2 regions of the Rhodococcus sp. ACT016 genome follow, and region 1 is predicted to be linked to the other one. Evidence: riboswitches for the same ligand, from Rfam matches in the RefSeq annotation. Region 1 holds a riboswitch; the other holds the start of a gene.
The links. Region 1 has a riboswitch for thiamine pyrophosphate ahead of thiO (glycine oxidase ThiO). Riboswitches for the same ligand answer to the same signal wherever they lie in the genome.
Positions count from the first base shown of each region.

Region 2: linked by a shared signal. The riboswitch ahead of ACQ5DX_RS06005 (TenA family protein) and the one ahead of thiO (glycine oxidase ThiO) in region 1 are both predicted to bind thiamine pyrophosphate.

Region 1 is NZ_JBEAET010000001.1:4,107,992-4,118,667, reverse strand. It holds gene ACQ5DX_RS19025 (hypothetical protein) at 1-1,312, opposite strand, end outside; gene ACQ5DX_RS19020 (NUDIX domain-containing protein) at 1,467-2,306, shown strand; gene ACQ5DX_RS19015 (pyridoxamine 5'-phosphate oxidase family protein) at 2,316-2,726, opposite strand; gene ACQ5DX_RS19010 (hypothetical protein) at 2,854-3,255, opposite strand; gene ACQ5DX_RS19005 (glycosyltransferase 87 family protein) at 3,544-4,755, shown strand; gene ACQ5DX_RS19000 (hypothetical protein) at 4,782-5,198, shown strand; gene thiE (thiamine phosphate synthase) at 5,208-5,900, opposite strand; TPP riboswitch at 5,927-6,038, shown strand; gene thiO (glycine oxidase ThiO) at 6,007-7,104, shown strand; gene thiS (sulfur carrier protein ThiS) at 7,119-7,328, shown strand; gene ACQ5DX_RS18980 (thiazole synthase) at 7,330-8,079, shown strand; gene ACQ5DX_RS18975 (hypothetical protein) at 8,086-8,541, opposite strand; gene ACQ5DX_RS18970 (pentapeptide repeat-containing protein) at 8,817-9,281, shown strand; gene ACQ5DX_RS18965 (ABC transporter ATP-binding protein) at 9,392-10,348, shown strand; gene ACQ5DX_RS18960 (ABC transporter permease) at 10,345-10,676, shown strand, end outside.
Region 2 is NZ_JBEAET010000001.1:1,288,878-1,299,553, reverse strand. It holds gene ACQ5DX_RS06025 (ABC-F family ATP-binding cassette domain-containing protein) at 1-711, shown strand, start outside; gene ACQ5DX_RS06020 (DUF2470 domain-containing protein) at 777-1,073, shown strand; gene ACQ5DX_RS06015 (NADPH-dependent FMN reductase) at 1,074-1,622, shown strand; gene ACQ5DX_RS06010 (carboxylesterase/lipase family protein) at 1,615-3,183, opposite strand; TPP riboswitch at 3,304-3,400, shown strand; gene ACQ5DX_RS06005 (TenA family protein) at 3,394-4,122, shown strand; gene ACQ5DX_RS06000 (ABC transporter substrate-binding protein) at 4,119-5,147, shown strand; gene ACQ5DX_RS05995 (ABC transporter permease) at 5,125-5,940, shown strand; gene ACQ5DX_RS05990 (ABC transporter ATP-binding protein) at 5,945-6,706, shown strand; gene ACQ5DX_RS05985 (hypothetical protein) at 7,049-7,744, shown strand; gene ACQ5DX_RS05980 (F420-dependent hydroxymycolic acid dehydrogenase) at 7,786-8,904, opposite strand; gene ACQ5DX_RS05975 (BPL-N domain-containing protein) at 9,011-9,730, opposite strand; gene ACQ5DX_RS05970 (Pls/PosA family non-ribosomal peptide synthetase) at 10,196-10,676, shown strand, end outside.

The sequences.
Region 1 (10,676 bases):
CGACGGCCGCCACGATCGTGATCACCACCGCGCCGGGCCCCAGCGCCGACAGCACCCGCGACGAGCGGGCGACGTCGTCGCGCAACTCCGCGCGGGCAGTGTCGGCACCGTCGGACAGCGCGCCGTCGACTACGCCGAACTCCGCTGCGCTCGAATCGGGACCGGAGCCCACAGCTGTCGTCGCGGCCGTCGCCCAGTCACCCACCTCGAGGGCGTCGGTCATCCGCTGGTGCGACGCTGTCCACGCGTCCAGGGCCCCCGCAGCCTTGTGTATGTCGTCCGCGCCGTCGGACTCCGAGTAGTCGGCGAGCAACGCGCGTAGTTGGTCGGTGTCGTCGGCGAAGATCTGCGCGTGGCGTTCCTTCTCGTCACGACGGACCAGCTGCATGATCTCCTGCGTACGTGCCTGCTGCGCGAGGATTCGCGCCGACGCGAACGTCGACAGCGGCGTCGACCCCTGCCGAACCGCGCTGTGTGCCGACGCCGCGGACACGATGCCGGCCACCAGCATCCACACGAGCAACGCGGTCATCGCGGCGGTCGTGAACAGGAGGCCGGCGTTGAATGCGCGACGGGTCCGCCTGGACATCACCACCTGCGTCGCGACGAGCACGACAAGCAGCGCAACGAGCAGTCCGATGGCGAGCCACGGTGGCCGGGCGAACTTCGACTGCGGGGCCAGCGATGCCGCGGCCCGCTCGGTGTGCAGGGCCTGCGCTCGCGGCAACAGCTCCGACTGCATCAGCGACGACGCCTCGGCGAGGTAGGCGGTGCCGACGGGGTTGCCGCTGCGGTTGTTGGCGCGGGCCGTCTCCACCAGTCCCGTGTACACCGGCAGTTGCGTCGCGATCTCGGTGATGAGGCTTCGCGCCTCTTTGTCACCGGGCAATCCGTCGGAGTTCGCGACGAGCTCGGCGGCTGCGGTGCCGATCGCCTGCGTGTACTGGTCCCGGGCCGCGCTCGGTTCGACGCCACCCGACAGGAACGCGGTGGCGGCGGCCGCATCGGCGACGGACAGCGACGAGTACAGGTTCTGCGCCGACCGCGCGAGCGGTTCGGTCGTGGACAGCAGCACGTCGATCTCGTGCTTGCGGTCTCCCGCGACCACCGAGGTGATCAGCCCCGCGGCCAGCGTGCCCAGGAGCAGCGCGACGCCGACCGCGAGCAGCCGAGCAGGTGTCGATCGAAGCAGGTCACGAGGGGCGATCTGGCGCGCGCGATCGGCGCCGTAGATCGTCACGAACCCCCAGCTGGTCTGCTTCGGCGTGGGCGTCTTTTTGCTCTCCGACGCCTTGGTTTCCGGCACTGCCACGGCATGTCCTCGGTTCGCCGTCCGTGTGGTTCGAGGCCCCCGTACTGCGAGCATAAGCCGCACCGGCAGGTTGTTCCTCCGATTCGTGATGCCGCGGGGAATACTGTGGGGACAGGCGAGCGGCTCGGCGGACAGGGCAGGTGAGAGACACTCCATGCGCGGTGACGGAGACGGTTGGGCGACGACCCCCGAAGGCGTACGGCATTGGGGCCGGCACGGTGCGGCGGGTTTGTTGCTGCGCGCCCCACTGGCGGACGGCTCGGCCGCGGTCCTGCTGCAGCATCGGGCGGCGTGGAGCCATCAGGGCGGCACGTGGGCGCTGCCCGGCGGCGCGCGGGACAGCCACGAGACGACGGTTCACGCAGCGGTCCGTGAGGCGCAGGAGGAGACCGGTATCGACGGCGCCTCGGTGCACGTGCGGACCGAGCGGGTCACGGCCAGCGTCGCCGGTGGCTGGACCTACACGACGGTCGTCGCCGACGCGGAGAAGCCGCTGGCCCTGGTCCCGAACGGGGAGAGCACCGAACTTCGCTGGGTGCCGGAGTTCGAGGTGGAGCGCATGCCGCTGCATCCGGGGTTCGCACTCGCGTGGCCGACTCTGCGGACCACCGAGATGCGAGTGCTGCTCGACACCGCCAACGTGGTCGGTTCACGGCCCAATGGGTGGTGGCGCGATCGTGCCGGCGCGACGACGGAGTTGCTGGACCGGCTCGCGCAGGTGCTGCCGCGGACCATCGAACTGCCCGGCGGCGGTTTCGGCTGGTTGCCGCGCATCGAGGCGATACTCGAGGGCGTGGCCCGCGGCGCCGGCCACGTCGACGCGCGGGTCTCCGTGCACATCGCGTCCGGCAGCGGTGACGACGAGGTGGCCCGGCTGGCCATGAGCGACGGTGCCCTCACCGCGGTCGTGACCGCCGACCGCGGGTTGCGGGGACGGCTGCCGGGGTCGGTCCTGACGCTGTCGCCGTCGACGGTGCTGGGCTGGCTGGACTGAGCCGCTGGGTCAGCCGCGTTCGATGAGAAAGCGGCGACCGGTCGTCTCGGTGGGCCGGATCTCCACGAAGTTGTACTTCTCGGTCGGCACCCACGACCGCAGGTCGAGTTCCTCGGCCGCGTTGATCTCGTCGAAGCGGACGAGGGTGCGTGCGATACCGCGGACCAGGATGCTCCACGCGGACGTGGCGTCGGCGCGGTCGACCTGGAAGGTGACCATCGGCTTGAGCTTCATCTCGGTGAGCTTGTCGCCCTCGGCGCTTCGGAAGTAGAGCTTGCCGTCGTGCACCACATAGTTGACGGGGTAGACGTCGGGTTGGTCGCCGGTGACGAGGATGAGTCGGCCGAGCCGTTCGGTGGCCAGAAGGTCCAGCGCCTCCTGCTCGGTGAGCGCGGTGACGAGGGTGGTCCGGTCCGGCATGTCTCCTCCGATCGTCGGCGAGTGTTCACCTCCGACTCTGCCCCTTCACGTTTCCGAGTGCCAGGGGATCGGGATGTGAGCTGCGTTGCATGTGAGAACCACTGCACAGCAACGGGTTGCGCGACGATCAGGCGCCGGAATTCTTGTTGGCCTTCCGCTCCTCGGCGCGGTTGCGGAGCACGACGAACGGAAGCAGGAAGGTGGCGAGTGCGGTGACGAGCCACACCACGAGGGTAGCGAGGATCCAGCTGCGCCAACCGGAGATCGACAGCCCGCCGAACGCGGATGCGATGGCGAGGGCGACGAAGGTGGACACCAGTCCGATGCCGCCGAGGAACGCGGGTGCATTCCGCTCGGCGAGACGGGTGATGAACGGGGACAGCACGACCTGCGCAATGGCGAACAGGACGACGGCGATGATGAACCCTGAGGCGCTGACGGACACGTCCGGAATCAGCCACACGGCGGCGAGAATCCCCAGTGCGGCCGATCCGAGGAAGATCGCGGACCGAATGAGAAAGCGAATCATGTTCCGGCCCTTCAGGTGAGCCTCGTCGGCTGATGGAACCGAACCGGTTGGTCGATTCGAGGTGCAGTGTAGCGATCGGATCGAGGCAATCCCGGTAAGCGGACTGTCGCCGTGTTGCGCGGTGGGTAACGCCGTAGGGTCGGGAGGCGAACTCGTGGACGGGGACCGTATCGGGGTGGCCGATGAAAAGACACATTCCTTGCTTAGGCTAGGTATGTAGATCTGGCCGGGGACGATCGACGAGGGGGCTGGCAGGTGTTCTGGCGAAGTGCGGTAGGTGGACGCGAAATGCCCCGCCGGACAGGACACCTCGTCGTGCTCGGACTGTGGGCCGTGACCTCCGTTGTTCTGGTCCTCACCACGGTGCGTCCCTGGATGCCCGAGATCGGTATCTTCGCCGGGGGCGCCGACCTCGACGTCTACCGCGACGGTGCGCGCCACATCATGGAGGATCTGCCCCTCTACACCCAACCGGTCGTCCACGGTCTGCTCTACACGTACACGCCGTTCTCCACGCTGGTGTTCGTCCCGTTCGGACTGTTGCCCCTCGGCTACGACAAGTACATCTGGATGGCGGTCAACCTGGCCCTCCTGGTCGGGATCGTGGCGCTGTGCTGGCGGATGCTCGGCTACCGGATCTCGCCACGCGTCGTGGGAGTTTCGACGCTGCTGGCGATCGCGTGCACGTTCCTCGAACCGGTCCGCACGACGCTGTTCTACGGGCAGATCAATCTGGTGCTGATGGCACTGGTGCTGTGGGACGTCTCCCGCGACGAGCGGAGCCGGATCAGGGGTGTCGGTGTGGGGATCGCGGCCGGCATCAAGCTCACCCCCGCGTACTTCGTGCTCTACTACCTGGTCCTTCGCCAGTGGCGCGCGGCGGCGGTCGCGGTCGGGACCATTGCGGCCACGATCGGGTTGAGTTGGCTGGTGCTACCGGGTGATTCGCGGCAGTACTGGACCGAGACCTTCTTCGCGTCCACGCGAATCGCGGAGGACCGGCACCCGTCGAACCAGTCGATCCGCGGCGTGATCGCACACCTGACGGGACATGCGACGCCGGTCGCGCTGTGGTTCGTGCTTGCGGCACTCGTCGTGGCGGTGAGCATGTGGATCGTGGCGCGACTGCACCGCGCCGGCGAGCATCTGCTCGCGGTGACGGTGACGGGTCTGAGTGCCGCCGCGGTGTCCCCGTTCTCGTGGAGCCACCACTGGGTGTGGTTTGTGCCGCTGCTCGTCTACATCGTCCACCGGGCGTTGACGGACCCTCGCTGGTGGCTCGCCGCCGCGGTGATCTACCTCGGTGCCGGGGCGTGGCCGTACTGGTGGAACGAGCACTTCGTCGTGATCGGTCTGTTCCTGTACCCCCCGCAGTGGCCCGTCGCCGATGTCCTGATGAACATCTACCTGCTGCTGTATGCGGCCGTCCTGGTCGGTGCCGGCGTGGTCGCATTCCGACGTAACGGGAAATCCGCTGGTCAGCACCCAGTGGTCGCGTGAACCGGGCAGGCTGTCACCATTCCGGCATGAAAATTCGACACCTGATCGCCGCCGTCCCCGTCGCACTGCTCGTCCTCACCGGCTGCAGCGACAGCGATGCGGAACCCGCCGCATCGTCCTCGAACGAGACCACCACCGTCGCGGCCGACGTCGTCGACGCCGCCGTCAAGGAGATGTGCAGCCAGGTGGCGGCCTTCATCGACTCCTCCGAGCAGGCCGCCCAGGCGGCCGGGCAGCCGTTCGACCGCGCCGCCAAGGGCGAGGAGTTCCTGGGGCTGCTCGAGGCGAACTCCGGCGCGTGGGTGGGCGCCTACAACGCGCAGGCCGAGGCGTCGGGACAGCCGGCGTTGGACCCCGCGACCGCGACGTGGGAGGACATGCCAGCGGACAGCCGCGACATGATCGAGAAGTCCGTCCACGCGGGCGTCGCCGGCACCTGCTGATCTGCGAGGTCAGCCGCGCAGCGCGTCCGACAGTGCTCGCGCGGCGGCCTCCGGATCGTCGGCGTCGGTGATCGCGCGCACGACGACGATGCGGGTGGCGCCGGCCTCGAGGATCTGCGGCAGCCGCTCCTGGTCGACGCCGCCGATCGCGAACCACGGGCGCGTCGGAGCCGCCTCGGCGGTGCTGCGGACCAGCTCGATGCCGGACGCGGTCCGCCCCGGCTTGGTGGGCGTGGCCCACACCGGACCGGTGCAGAAGTAGTCGACGTCCTCCTCGATCCCCGCGAGGCTGGCCTGCGCGCGGTTGTTCGTCGAGCGGCCGATCACGACGTCGGGGCCGACGATCCGGCGGGCGTAGTGCACCGGCAGGTCGTTCTGGCCCAGGTGCAGGACGTCGGCGCCGGCGGCGAGCGCGACGTCGGCCCGGTCGTTGACGGCGAGCAGCGCGCCGTGGCGTCGCGCTGCGGCGCCGATCACCGCGAGTGCGGCCAGCTCCTCCTTGATCTCCATCGGCCCCAGCTCCCGCTCGCCGGCCGAGCCCTTGTCGCGGAGCTGGACGATGTCGACGCCGCCGGCCAGTGCGGCCTCGACGAAGTGAGCCAGATCGCCCTTGTCCCGGCGGGCGTCGGTGCAGAGATAGAGGCGCGCGTCGGCGAGACGTTCACGCGGAGTGGGGTGCTTGACGGTTTGGGAGGCGTGCACACTTGGAACGGTAGTCTCTAGTGCGGACGAATCAACACGGGAGTCCCGAGGAACGCGGGGCTGAGAGGGGGCCTGCCGGCCCCGACCGTCATACCTGACCCGGATCATGCCGGCGCAGGGAGCGAGGTGGAGAAAGTTGACCCGATCGGTTTCCGTCGTCGGAGGCGGTGTCATCGGCCTGTCGGTGGCGTGGCGCGCGGCGCAGCGCGGCTGGGCGGTTCGGTTGTACGACCCGGCGCCCGGTTCGGGGGCGTCGTGGGTTGCGGGTGGCATGCTGGCGCCGCTGTCGGAGGGCTGGCCCGGTGAGGAGAAGGCCCTCGAGCTCGGGGCCGCCTCGCTGCAGCGGTGGCCCGATTTCGGCGCCGAACTCGAGCGCATCGCCGGGGTGACCCTCTTCACTTCGGACGACTCGTTGACCGTCGCACTGGACGCCGCCGACGCCGCCGACCTGCACACCATCGCCGACTGGGTGGCCGAGCAGGGCCACGAGCTGCGAATCCTGAACCGCGCGCAGATCCGTGAGCTCGAGCCGTCGCTCGGCCGCGGGATCCGGCTGGCGCTGCAGGCCCCTACCGAGCTGGCCGTCGACAACCGACTGCTGGTGCGCGCGTTGCGGACCGCGGCGGCCTCGGCCGGGGTCGAGCTGATCGAGCAGGCAGTGACCGACCTCGACGACCTCACCACCGACCAGGTGGTGCTGGCCGCGGGATCGAACTCGGCGCAGTTGTGGCCGGACCTGCCGGTGCGGCCCGTCAAGGGCGAGATCCTGCGCCTGCGGGCCCGGCCCGGCGTGACGCCCGCACCGCGACGCACCATCCGCGGCAGCGTGCACGGGCGCCCGTCGTATCTTGTTCCGCGGGCCGACGGCATCGTGGTGGGCGCGACGCAGTACGAGTCGGGCCACGACACCCAGGTGACGGTGGCCGGCGTGCGGGACCTGATCGCCGACGCGGAGGCGCTGATGCCGGCGATCGGCGAATACGAGCTGTACGAGGCGAAAGCCGGTCTGCGTCCGATGAGTCCGGACAACCTGCCGATCATCGGACGCGTGTCTGACCGGGTGGTGCTCGCGACGGGCCACGGCCGCAACGGCGTCCTGATGACCCCGGTGACGGCGGACGCGACGGTCGCGATCCTCGATGGGTCACCACTGTCGGAGGCGGAAAGTGCCACCGCCGAACGATTTTCACCTGCAAAGGCATGACGAGCGAGGTTTGGATGAGTGAGTTGATCGGCATCACCGTCAACGGTGAGGAACGTGAGTTCGACGGGCCGCTGACGGTGACGCAGCTGCTCGAGCGGCTGGATCTGCCGCAGCGCGGCATCGCCGTCGCGGTCGACGGTGCGGTGTTCCCGCGCGGGCGATGGTCCGAATCCGTCGGTCGCGGTTGGGAAATCGATATCCTCACGGCGGTGCAGGGTGGCTGAGATGGGCAAGCTGACGATCGCCGACCGTACCTTCGGCTCGCGCCTGATCATGGGCACCGGTGGCGCCGCCAACCTCGCCGTGCTCGAGGAGGCGCTGGTGGCGTCCGGCACCGAACTGACCACCGTCGCGATGCGCCGGGTCGACGCGGCGGGTGGCACCGGTGTGCTGGACCTGCTGCGTCGACTGGACATCGCGCCGCTGCCGAACACTGCCGGGTGCCGCGGTGCCGCGGAGGCCGTCCTCACGGCGCAGCTCGCGCGGGAGGCGCTCGAGACCGACTGGGTCAAGCTCGAGGTCATCGCGGACGAGCGCACGCTGCTGCCCGACGCGATCGAACTGGTCAGCGCCGCAGAGCAGTTGGTGGACGACGGGTTCACCGTGCTGCCGTACACCACCGACGACCCGGTGCTCGCCAAGCGTCTCGAGGACGTCGGCTGCGCCGCGGTGATGCCGCTGGGCTCGCCGATCGGAACCGGTCTGGGCATCTCGAACCCGCACAACATCGAGATGATCGTCGACGCTGCGAACGTGCCCGTCATCCTCGACGCCGGCATCGGCACCGCGAGCGATGCGACGCTTGCGATGGAATTGGGCTGCGACGCGGTGTTGCTCGCGACGGCTGTCACCCGCGCCAAGGATCCGGCGCTCATGGCGTCGGCGATGCGCGGTGCGGTCACGGCCGGCTACGAGGCCCGTCACGCCGGACGAATCCCCAAGCGGTTCTGGGCGCAGGCGTCGTCGCCGATGTGACGACCGCTACGGCGTGACGAACGCGACGCCGACGTCGAGGATCGGCGGGGTGGTGACGAAGTGCCCGCCGAGCGGGGAGTTGCCCTCGTAGTGGGACGTCGGCACGCGGTAGATCCGTGCGAACGACTGCGGCGGATAGGTGACCCCGATGAACTCGTCGGCGGGCAGCGCTCCGACGACGACGAACTTCAGCGTGGGCGACGCCAGTTGGGCCGGGTCGTGCACCACCCGGTACACGACACCGCGAGTGGTGTCGTAGTGGGTGTAGTCGCGCACCGCCTCGACGATCGTTGCGCCGCTGTCGAACGCGGCCCGCAGTCCGGGGGCGGTGACCGAGCCGGATCCACTGCCGATCGAGCTCGGTGGGACCGGTTGCGGGCCAACCTCCTCGGCGCCGGCGACCGGCGCGGCGGCGGAGGCGAGCACGACCGCGAATGCCGCAGCGGTGACGAGTCTTCTCATACGGGATCCCTACGTCGGCCACCGGTTCACTGGGGCCGGCGGGGTTGCCCCTGTGTCGCGACCGGGGCGCGGACCGTTACGGGAGGTCGGAAGCGCGCCACGCCGATAACGGAATGATCGAAAATCCCGGTGGTCCGGACGTTGCACCCTAGGCTGGGTGAGGCCAGGTCGGTTTCGCTGCTGCGATAGGACATGCCATGTCGACGATGTTGAACGCAGATCTTCTCCGGCTCCTCCGCTCAGACGTCGTGGCGTGGAACGCACGACGAGACGAATTGCCTGATGCGCCAGACCTTCACGGTCTGGACCTGTCGGGCGCGGACCTCGCCGGGGCCAACCTCACCGGCGCCAATCTGGTCGGGACCGACCTCTCGGGCGCGGACCTCACCGCGGCCGAATTCGGTGGGGCCGACATGACCGGGGCCAATCTGTCCGGGGCCGTCGCGGCGGACGCCGACTTCACCAAGGCATATCTGACGAACGCGAAGATGACCGGCGCGGTGCTCACGCTGTCGTTCCTGACGTCGACGTATCTGGCGCACGCGAACCTCGCCGGGGCCGACCTGTCGGGCGCCTACATGACCGGCGCACACCTCGAGGATGCCGATCTGACCGGGGCTCGGTTGGCCGGCGCGTACCTCGCGCACGCCGACCTGACGGGCGCGGTGCTCTCCACCACCGACGTCAGCGGCGCCGACCTGACCGACGTGACCATGCCGGACGGCGTCGTCCGCGCCTGATCGGGGTGACCCCCGACACCGTCTCGGGGTGCACGTCATCCCTGGGTATGACTCGGTTGTAGACCCGAGACCGATGCGCAGGTAGGGACGTTTCGGGCAGAGTGGTCCTCATGATTGAAGTGAGGGGACTGACGAAGACCTACGGGTCGACGAGAGCGGTGGACGATCTCACGTTCTCCGTGAAGCCGGGTATCGTCACCGGCTTCCTCGGCCCGAATGGTGCCGGCAAGTCGACGACCATGCGGATGATCCTCGGCCTCGATGCGCCGACGTCGGGTACCGCACTGATCGAGGGTGTGCCGTATCACCAGCTGAAGCAGCCGCTGCGGACCGTCGGTGCGCTGCTCGACGCCAAGTGGGTGCACCCGAACCGGTCGGCCAAGGCGCACCTGCAGTGGATGGCGGCGGCCAACTCGCTGCCGATGTCGCGGGTGGACGAGGTGCTGCGTCTGGTCGGGCTGACCGAGGTCGCGGGCAAGAAGGCCGGCGGTTTCTCGTTGGGTATGTCGCAGCGGCTGGGTCTGGCGGGCGCGTTGCTGGGTGATCCGAAGGTGCTGTTGTTCGACGAGCCGGTCAACGGTCTCGATCCCGAGGGCATCGTGTGGATCCGCAAGTTCATGCAGTCGCTGGCGGCGGAGGGGCGCACGGTTCTGGTGTCGAGTCATCTGCTGTCGGAGATGTCGTTGACGGCGGAGCATCTCATCGTGATCGGTCGTGGCCGGTTGATCGCGGATACGAGTGTGAAGGACTTCGTCGATCGGGCGTCGGATTCGTCGGTGCGGGTGCGTAGTCCCCAGCTCGACGCGTTGCGGACGGTCCTGACCGGGCAGGGTTTCGCGGTTCGTGACGATGCGGGCGATGATCATCAGCAGGCGTTGGTGGTGTCGGGCGTGAGGACCGATGATGTCGGTGCGCTGGCGGGGGCGAACGGAATCGTGCTGCACGAGTTGTCGTCTCAGCGTGGTTCGCTCGAGGACGCGTTCATGAAGCTCACGGGCGACGACGTCCAGTATCACGCGCAGATCGGCGGGCAGGCCGGGCAGAACATGGGAGGTGCGCTCCGATGAGCGTGTTGAATGCAGAGCGCATCAAGCTGACGTCCACCAAGTCGCCGATGTGGTGCAGCCTCATCGCGGTGGTCGTGAGCATCGGTTTCGCCGCTATCATGGGCGCGGCATACAAGTCGTTGGTGTCGTCGGGCGACAACGCGATGGGCGAGTTCACGGTCGCCTACACCCAGGCCGGCGCCGCCCAGTTCGGCGCCATGCTGGTGATGATCATGTCGGCGCTGGCGGTGACCACCGAGTACCGGTTCGGCGTCATCCGCACCACGTTCCAGGCGATCCCGAATCGTTCCCAGGTGATCGGTGGCAAGGCGCTGTTGCTCGCCGGCAT
Region 2 (10,676 bases), 2.8 Mb from region 1:
ATGATGGCCGCGCTCGACGACGTGCGGGTGGACGACAAGGTCGCGCACATCCGGTTCCCCGAACCGGCGCCGTGCGGCAAGACGCCGCTCATGGCGCGCGAGCTCACCAAGGTCTACGGGTCGCTGGAGATCTTCACCGGTGTCGATCTCGCGATCGACCGCGGCTCGCGGGTGGTGATCCTCGGCCTCAACGGTGCCGGCAAGACCACACTGCTGCGGCTGCTCGGCGGGGTGGAGACCCCCGACCTGGGTGAGTTGGTGCCCGGGCACGGGCTGAAGATCGGCTATTTCGCGCAGGAACACGACACCCTCGACGACGACGCGAGCGTGTGGGAGAACATCCGGCACGCCGCCCCCGACGCGGGCGAGCAGGACCTGCGCGGGCTGCTGGGGGCGTTCATGTTCACCGGCCCGCAGCTCGACCAGCCCGCCGGCACCCTGTCCGGCGGCGAGAAGACCCGCCTGGCGTTGGCCGGGCTGGTGTCGTCCGCGGCGAACGTGCTGCTGCTCGACGAGCCCACCAACAACCTCGACCCCATCTCCCGCGAGCAGGTCCTCGACGCGCTGCGCAGCTACACCGGCGCCGTCGTCCTGGTCACCCACGACCCCGGCGCCGCGGAGGCCCTCAACCCCGAACGCGTCATCCTGCTCCCCGACGGCACCGAGGACCACTGGTCACAGGAATACCTCGAGCTCATCCAGCTCGCCTGAATCGTTGCGTCCGGGTCGGCCCCGCGCGGAGGACCTCCTCGGCGCGGGGCTCTAGGCTCGTCGGCGTGACTTCCTTCGATGCCGCCGTCGTCGCCGCGGTGACCGGCCACATGAACGGCGACCACGCCGACGACAACCTGCTGATCGTGCGCGCGTTCGCCGAACCGGCCGCGAACGCCGCCCGGATGACCGGGCTGGACAGCGAATTCGGGGAGTGGGTCGCCGAGGTCGACGGATCCGAGCAGGTCGCGCGGGTGCCGTGGCTCGGCCCGGTCACCGATCGCGCGTCGATCCGCACCGAGGTCGTGGCGCTGTACAAGGCGGCGTGCGACAAGCTCGGCGTCACGCCGTCCGAGCACTGAGTGAGCGTCGTGTCCGACATCTTGTTGCTATCGGGAAGCCTGCGCACCGACTCGACCAACTCAGCCCTGCTCCGTACTGCCGGATCCCTGATGGCGGAGGGATTCCGCGGCGCGATGTACGAGGGTATGGGGCAGCTGCCGCACTTCAACCCGGATGAGGACGACGATCCGCTACCGCCAGCTGTGCGTGATCTTCGCCGGCGGATCGCGTCAGCAGCGGGCCTGTTGATCTGCACTCCCGAATACGCTGGGGCGCTGCCTGGTTCGTTCAAGAACCTGCTCGACTGGACCGTCGGCGGAGTCGAGATCTGTGACAAGCCGACCGCGTGGATCAACGTCTCGGCCAAGGCGACCGGGGCGGCCAACGCCCATTCGTCGCTCCGGCTGGTGCTGAACTACACCGGCGCGGCGATCGTCGACGAGGCATGCGTCCACGCACCTGTCGTACCTTCGATGATCAACGAGGATCGCATCATCACCGACAGGACAGTCCGCGACGCCGTCGCCGGATCTCTCGCGGTTTTGACGAAGCGCGCTGCACTCAGCTGAACCCCATCACCTCGTCGCCCCAGGCGATGCGCATCGCATGGTCGGGGTCGGGCACCAGGCTGTCGTGGTTGTCGATCAGCAGCGTCGATCGCTCCGCCTCGGCGTACGGCGACCAGTGCTTGGAGCCGTCCAGCGCGGCGGGAACGGCGTGCCGTGCGAACGCCAGCCACCGCCGCTGCATGCGACCGGAGACCTCGAGGGCGCTCTTGCGTCCGCCCAGCCAGAACGTCGGGTCCGGGTTGAGGGTCCCGAAATTGCCGAACACGTAAGGCAATTCGGTGGCATGCCCGGCACCGACGCGGGCCGCCTTGAGAAGCGGCGTCGAGTGGTCGAACCGGTACACCCACGTGGGCGAGTGCCTGCTGTGCGCGTCGGCCACCCACAGCGCGGGCATCCGGAACGCGGCATCTCGCGAAATTGCCAGCGCTCCTCGCGATTTCGCATTGTCCGGGTACGCAGCGACGATCTCGGCGAGCCGCACCGCCGACAGCTCGGGGTTGTCCTCGGCCAGTCCGGCGAACATCTGCTGGACGGCTTCGGAACTGACCGGCAGCAGCGGCGAACGCATGAACTTGAAGATCGACGCCTCGTCCTTGTTGGAGCCGATGATCAGCGGGATGCGGTGCGAATACCCCTTCTGGAACGCGGCCACCGGGTAGTGCGGGACGAGGTCGCGGTCGACCACCGGGGCCATCGCCAGCGTGCCGGGCACCTTCGTGGGGACCTCGTCGACGAGAAGGTCGCCGGCCTTCACCAAGCGGTCTGCCGACATACCCACCAGGTCGCCGACCCGACCGACGGACAGGTTCAGGATCTCGAGGTATCGGCGCGCGACGCTCGCCGCCCGCTCGTTGCCGTACACCGACGTCGCCGGCGGGCTCTGCGCGATCGCGCGGTGGAACAGTCCCTCGGCCCGCGGCACCGTCATCAGCGTGGTGATCGCCCCGCCGCCGGACGACTCGCCGAACAGCGTCACCTCGCCGGGGTCACCACCGAACGCCGCGATGTTGTCGCGCACCCACTCGAGGGCCGCGATCTGATCCCGCAGACCCAGGTTGGACTCGAACGTCCGGTCGGCGGTCGAGAACGACGACAGGTCCAGGAAGCCGAGCGTCCCCAGTCGGTAGTTGAAGGTGACGAGCACGACTTCGCCGCGCTCGGCGAGCAGTCGTCCGTCGTAGATCGCCTGCGCCGACGAGCCCAGGCAGTAGGCGCCGCCGTGTATCCAGACCATGACCGGCCGGGGCCTGCCGTCGGGGCGCGGTGCCCACACGTTGATCGTCAGGCAGTCCTCGTCGATGCGCATCGACGGGTCGAGCGGGACCGAGGTGTCGTGTCCCTGCGGCGCCATCGCGCCGAACGCGCCGCCGTCGAGCACATCGCTCCACCGCTCGGCCGCCACCGGCGAGCGGAAGCGCAGCTCCCCTGTCGGCGGCATCGCGTACGGGATGCCCTTCCACGAGAAGAGCGGGCCGTCGGCATATCCCCGGACGGGGCCGCGTGATGTCTCGACCACCAGCGTCTCGGGCCCACTGGACGCCCCGGTTTCCAGGACTTCCACAGCTTCCACGACGCGACCCTCCTCACCTCCGACGCGTGGTCGGCGCTGTCCGTCGGTCGGTCCCCGCACGACGGACAGCCGATTGCCAACGTACCAATCCGGCGGTGCTAAGGTCGGCACGTTCACGACACGGGGTGCTCCGCACGGGCGGGGCTGAGATCACACCCGGGAACCTGCATCAGGTAATGCTGACGAAGGGATGTCATGGCGATGACGACGCCTGTTCACGACACATCTGTCCAATCCGCCCCAGCCGGCTCACGCTTCACCGACCTGCTGTGGGAACGAACCGCCGTCCTGCGTGCGGCGATCGACGACATGGAGTTCCTGCGCCGCCTCGGCGACGGCACGCTGCCGCTCGACGTGTTCGCCACCTACATCGAGCAGGACTCGCTGTACCTCGCCGAGTACGCCAAGGCCCTCGCATCGCTCGCGGTCAAGGCCCCGGATCCGCAGACCGCGGCGTTCTGGGCCACGTCGGCGGCGACGGCCGCCGTCGTCGAGACCGAGCTGCACGACGGGCTGATGAGCAGCGGTGTTCTGCCCCCGAGGACGGGCGAGCCGGAGCACTCGCAGGCGTGCCTCGGGTATGTGTCGTATCTGACCGCGACCGCGTCCACCGAGCCCTACCCGGTCGCAGCCGCGGCCGTCCTGCCGTGCTTCTGGATCTACGCCGAGGTCGGACGGCGCCTCGCCGCCGACGCGCACGAGGTGCTCGCGGCCGACCCGACGCACCCCTACGCGCAGTGGGTCACCACGTATGACGACCCGGCGTTCCACGAGTCCGTGGCAACCGCCCGACGGCTGGTCGACGCCGCCGCCGACGCCGCGACGCCCGAACAGCGGGAGGCGATGGTCCGCGCGTTCGTGATCGCGACACGCTACGAGTTCATGTTCTGGGACACCGCCCTGAACCCGCAGCCCTGGCCCGCGTCGTGACGTCGATGTCGCGGCTGCGCCGCGTTCTGGCTACTTCGGCGATCGTCGCGTCGGCGCTGAGCGTCCTCACCGGGTGCGCGGGTTCCGACGACTCCGGTGACACCATCCGCTTCGCGCTCGACTGGACGCCGAACACCAACCACACCGGGTTGTACGTGGCGCTCCAGGAGGGGTTCTTCGCCGACGCGGGTCTGAACGTCGAGGTGCTGCCGTACAACAACACGGCCCCGGACACCCTCGTCGACGCCGGCAACGCCGAATTCGGTGCCAGCTTCCAGGATTCGGCGACGTTCTCCCGGGCGGCGGGCGCCCGGACCGTCTCGGTCCTCGCACCGTTACAGCACTGGGCCACCGGCATCGGCGTCAAGGCCGATCGCGCCGACATCGCGAGCCCGAAGGACCTCGACGGCAAGACGTACGCGGGTTTCGGTGATCCGGGCGAGAAGGAGACCCTCCGCCAGGTCATCCGGAACGACGGCGGCACAGGCGATTTCAAGACGGTCGTGCTGGGCACGTCGGCGTACGAAGCGGTGTACGGCGGCCAGGCCGACTTCACGGTGTCGTACTTCGCGTGGGAGGGCGTCGAGGCGGCGCGGCGGGGCACCCCGATGCGCTACTTCCACTACACGGACTTCGGGTTCCCCGACGCCTACGCGATCGTGGTGAACGGCAACGAGGAATGGCTCGCCCAGCATCCCGAGCAGGCTCGCAAGTTCGTGCAGGCTTTGCAACGCGGCTACCAGGTGGCCGCCGACGACCCGGATCGCGGCGCACGAGACCTGATCGACGCCAACCCGGGCGTGTTCAGCGACGAGGAACTGGTGCTCGAGAGCCAGCGGATGCTCGCGCAGGACTACATGAAGGACGCGTCCGGCCGTGTGGGCACGCAGACCCGCGAGCAGTGGGCCGGATACTCGGGCTTCCTGTACCAGCACGGACTGCTCGCCGGCCCCGACGGCAAGCCGCTGACCACCGAACCGGACTGGTCGACGTACTTCACCGATGACTACCTCGCAGCTCCGTAGGCGCCCGGCGCCTGCGACGCACGGCCCGGTGCGCCGGTTGCTGCCGGCGATCGTCGTGGTGGTCGTGCTCGTCGCGGCGTGGCAGCTCTACGTCGTGGCGAGCGGGATCCGCCCGCAGGTGCTGCCGTCCCCGGCCCGCGTGTTCGAGCAGGGCTGGGCGCACCGCGACGACATCGCCGTCCACGCGTCGGCCACGCTCCAGGTGACACTGGTCGGGTTCGCGGTGTCGCTCGCGGTGGCGTGGGTGCTGGCGATCGTCGTCGACTTCTCCCCCTGGCTGCGACGGGCGTTGGTCCCGCTGTTCGTGGTGTCGCAGACGCTGCCGATCATCGCGATCGCACCACTGATGATCATCTGGTTCGGGTTCGGCCTGCTGCCCAAGGTTCTGGTGATCGCGCTGGCCACGTTCTTCCCGATGGCGATCGGCCTGATCGAGGGGTTCGCCTCGGCCGACCGGGAGGCCGGCGCGCTGCTGCGCAGCATGGGGGCCTCCCGGTGGCAGGAGTTCCGCTACGTGCGCCTGCCGTCCGCGCTCCCCCGGTTCTTCACCGCGCTGCGGATCGGGGTCACGTACGCCGTGGTGGGTGCGGTGTTCGCCGAATACGTCGGCGCCACTTCCGGACTCGGCATCTACATGAGCGTCCAGAAGAACTCCTTCCGGACCGATCTGGTGTTGGCGGCCGTCGTGGTTACGGCCGCGATCAGCGTCGCGCTCTACCTGTGCACCTTCGCGATCGAACGGGTCGTCGCGCCCTGGATACAGCAGCCGCGGCAGGAGCAGCGTCATGACTAGCGACATCTCCGAGCCGCCCGTCGTCGAACTGTCGTCGGTCACCAAGTCGTTCGGCACCCGCCCGGTGCTCGACCGGATCGACCTCGCAGTACGCCCAGGCGAGTTCGTGTCCGTCATCGGGCCGAGCGGGTGCGGCAAGAGCACCGTGTTCGGGATCGTCGCGGGCCTCGAGGCGCCGGACACCGGCAGCGTGTCGGCCCCGACGTGCGCGCACATGCCGCAGAAGGACCTCCTGTTCCCGTGGCGGTCGGTTCTCGACAACACCACGCTCGGACTCGAGGTACAGCGGGTGCCGCGGAAGCAGGCCCGCGCCCGTGCCGCCGAACTGTTCCCACGCTTCGGGCTCGCGGGCTTCGAGGACGCCCGGCCGCACCAACTGTCGGGCGGGATGCGGCAGCGGGCCGCCCTGCTGCGAACGGTCGTGCAGAACCGTCCGGTCCTGCTGCTCGACGAGCCGTTCGGCGCGCTCGACTCGCTCACCCGTACGGAGATGCAGACTTGGCTGCAGGACGTGTGGCAGCAGTACCGCTGGACCGTCCTGATGATCACCCACGACGTGCGGGAGGCGGTGTTCCTGTCGGACCGCGTCGTGGTGCTGTCGGCCCGGCCCGCGACGGTGCGCCGCGAGGTAGTCGTCGATCTGCCCCGACCGCGGGAACTCTCCGTCGTCACCTCCCCCGAGTTCGCGGCGATCGAAGGGGAACTCATCGCGGTCCTCCACGAGGAGTCCCGGCGAGCGCTGGTGGAACAGGAATCCGCCCACTGACCGCCGTACCGGACGGTTTCCCTGTCGAATCCGAATGCCCTTGCGTTTCAAAGAAACCGGTCGGTTCAGGTCAATTCGAGATAAAGGCCTCATAACACTCGACGGATCGACGCATCCTCGTTACTCTTCTGTTATGGCACTCCCGGAGAGATAGCCCTCCTCGAGCGCCGACGAGAAGGCATGAACGAGTTCGTGCCAGCGACATCTGACCGACGGCATGCGAAACCCGCTGCCTCAGAATGAATCTGCCAACCGATTGGCATACCGGTTCATCCCCGGGACGGAGCACCGAGGTTCTCCGCCTCATTCACAAACGTGCTCATCATCCGAGGAAAGATCACGATGACGAAACGAATCCTGCTGTCAACGGTTGCGGCACTCGCCGCCCTCGCGCCGGCGCTGGCGATCACCCCCGCCGCATCGGCGGCAACGGGAACGGTCTCCAACGGCATCGCCTGGACGGCGAAGCCGGATGCCGGTCCGTCGAACCCGTTGGTGAACCAGGAGTACTGCACCCTCGGGGTCGTCGGGACTGACGCCATCGGCGACAAGATCGCGATCTCCGCGGGGCACTGCGTCTCCGCCGCCGCGGGTGGGGCAACCGAGTTCCCGGACGGAGCCACGGTGTACCGATTCGGCGCGGCCGGGACCGGCGCACCCATCGGCACGATCGCCTACCGCGACCCGCACATCGACTACGTGGTGATCAAGCTCAACGCGGACGCGGTCCTCTCCGCGAACGGACCGGACGCGCGGATCGACAGCATCGGGCCGGCCAACCCCGACGGCACGCTGTGCAAGGCCGGAGTACGAACCGGTCTGACCTGTGGGCCGATCTACGGACAGGCCGCCCCCCGGATCAACTCGTTCGCCACCGCCAACGGTGGCGACTCGGGCGGGCCCGCGTTCGTCAACGGCAGCCAGTTGGTGGGCATGACCCGCGGGCCGTTCGAGTTCATCGACTTCTCCTCCGTACTCGACAGCATCGCCGCCCAGCCGAACCCGGTCGGCAAGGGCTTCGTGGTCACGAACAACTAGGTGCCCGAGAACGCGCGCAGGCCGCAACGAAGGATGTTCGGCTACCTGCCTGACGTCCGGTGCTTCACGTAGGGCAGAACACGCGAGCCGTAGAACTCGATCGCGGTTTCCGGACGGCGCTGCGCGAAATGGACGAACGGAACGATGCCGGCATCGTGGAGGCGATCGATCGCCGCGATGTGCGTTGCCGGGTCGAGCCCGGTCACCCAGGAGCGTTCGACGTCGGCCAGCGTGGCATGTTGCTCGGCGAACTGTTGGATCGCAACAGGATTGGGCTGGTCGGAGCCCGCAGCGGTGAACCGCCACAATTCGGCGCCATAGTCGATTTCCGCTTGGTCGCCGACGACGGTGAACACCTCCGCCCAGACGGGCAAGGTGGCCGGGTCGCGTCCCGCGGATCGTGCGCCCGCCTCGACGGCCGACCGCAATGACGGATCCAGCGCGGACCCGGCCTGCGTGATCCACCCGTCGCCGTACCGACCGACCAGATGCGCGCTGCGACGGCCTCCTGCTGCGACCAGGATCGGCGGCGGCCGTTCCGGCAGGTCGTACAGTTTGAGCTGGTTGGTCCGGAAGTACGTACCCTCGAAGGTCGTCCGCTCCCCGGACCACAGTCGTCGGATCAGCGTGATGGCTTCGATCAGCCGGTCGTGGCGTTCGCGGTAGCGACCGTATTCCCCGGTGCCCGCTTCTTCGTTGACCGCTTCGCCCGTCCCCACCCCGAGGAATGTCCGACCGGGTGCGAGGATTTCCAGGGACGCGAAGGCCTGCGCCACCTCGGACGGGTGGTGCCGGTAGGTCGGGCACGTGACACCCGAACCGACGCGGATGTCGTGGGTGCGGTCGCACACCAGGGCCAGAGTCAGCCACGGCGACATCGAGTGTTGCTGGTTGTCCTGCCACGGCTGCAGATGGTCACTTGCCCACACGTACCCGAAGCCGGTGCGCTCGGCCGCCACCGCGAACTCCACCAACTCACTGGTGCGGAACTGCTCGTGGGAGAGCACCAATCCGACGTCGGCCGGGGTCGGCCCGGGCGGGCGCGACCGCATCCCCAACGTTGATGCCGCGGCTCCGGCCACGCCGGCTCCGAGGCTCAACCTGCCGAAATCGCGGCGCGAAATCGCCCACCCTCTGCCTCGATCGCGTCGACGGCGCATGCTTCGACCTCCCGTTCGGTACGGACGAGATCTCGGATACCTCCGAACGGGATGCGCTAAACGAGGACGTCTGCCGCCGCCACGCCCTCGGCGGCCCGCGGGGGTGTCAGGGCCGGCGCATCACGGTCTCGATGAGGTCGTAGCCGAGTTCGGGGTGGATCGCGCCGGTGCTGTCGAGTCCGCCTTCGAACCACGACCGGTCGGCCTCAGGGTGTGGACCGACGACGCCCACCCGCCCGGACCCGTACGGGGCGACGAGTGCGGCCGGGTGCCCGCCCTCGTAGGTGGCGAGTAGGTTCACCGAGGCTCGTGGCGCGAGCCGGAAGGCCGGGCCGTCCTGGAAGTACACCGTCTTCGTTTCGCCCCGCCACTGAACGTCGATCCGGGCGGGTGCAGTCGTCTTGACGGTCGCATTCGAGGCGGTGATGTACCGCCACGTGTCGCCGGGCAGCAGGTTGAATCCGGGCGTGGCTCCCGCCAGGTAGCCGCCCAGACAGAAGCCGAGGTAGTTCCCACCGCCGGCAACCCACTGCCGGATGACATCGGCATACGGGCTCATCGCCGCCCACCCCTGCGAGAGGCTCGGTCCTCCCGGCTGCGCGTAGACCGCCGCCTCGGCGAGGGTGGCCGCCGTGACCTTCTGCTTCTCCCTGGGTCCGACGAACGCCGTCCGAAAGCCGCGTGGGGAACTCCGGAGCAGCGTCGCAACCGACTCCGGACAGCCCGGCAGGGAGGCCGGCCCGCGGTAGACGAGTGCCAGGGGAGCCGGCTCGGACGCTGCCGTAGCTGGAACCGCGGCCAGCGCGAGGGTCGCTCCCGCGCTCATCAGGAATCCCCGTCGATTCAACATCTGCACCCTCTCGCCCTCGCCCTCACGGACGCGTCCTTGGCAGACGACGATCGGTGACTGCCATCACAATTTGACCAGAAGAGGGGATGAATTGCGGGGTGAACCGAGCGTCAGCCTTCCGGACGTGCCAGATTCGCGACAGTCACGCAGTTGCAGTCGTCGACATACGCGAAAGTCGCATTCCGACGCCGCCGCGAGGGCCCCAATCGGCGCTTGACCGGGTCGAGCAAGCTTTCGATTCACCAAACAGACTGTCATGCAGCGACTCTCGGAACAGGCCCAACCGCGGGCGAAATGTGCGCTTTCACTACCGATTCCGTCGAAATCAGCACCGGTATCCTTCGGAACTCGGGCCCTGATCGAGTTGGCAACGACCGACGGCCCTGGCGGTTGCGCTCGCAGCCCGGGATATTCGATGAGGAGTGGGGATCGATGTACCGCATGGCCATCACGGAACCGGCCGGCACGCAGGCACTGTCAGGAGTGGGGGCTCCCCGACGTCGCCTGAATCATGTCTTCGAGGACGCGTGCGACCGAACGCCGTCCGCGCCCGCGCTCGAGTGCGGTGCGGAGCGGTTCACCTATGCAGAGCTCGACGATCGAGCAAATCGATTGGCGCACATGCTGATCGATCACGGCATCGGATTCGGCGCCCGAGTGGCCATCCTCCTGCAGCGCTCGCCCGAGACGTACGTCGCACTGCTCGCAACACTCAAGGCCGGCGCCGCATTCGTCCCGATCGACCCGGGCGCGCCGCGCGACCGCATCGACTACATCACGTCCAACGCGGACGTCGATCTCGTCCTGACCGGCGAATCGTTCGCCGACACCCTCGCCCCGCTCAGGCTAGATCGGATCGAAATCGACTCCGCTGCCGACCTTTTGCGGGAATACCCCGCCGATCGACCGCGCATCGACGTGG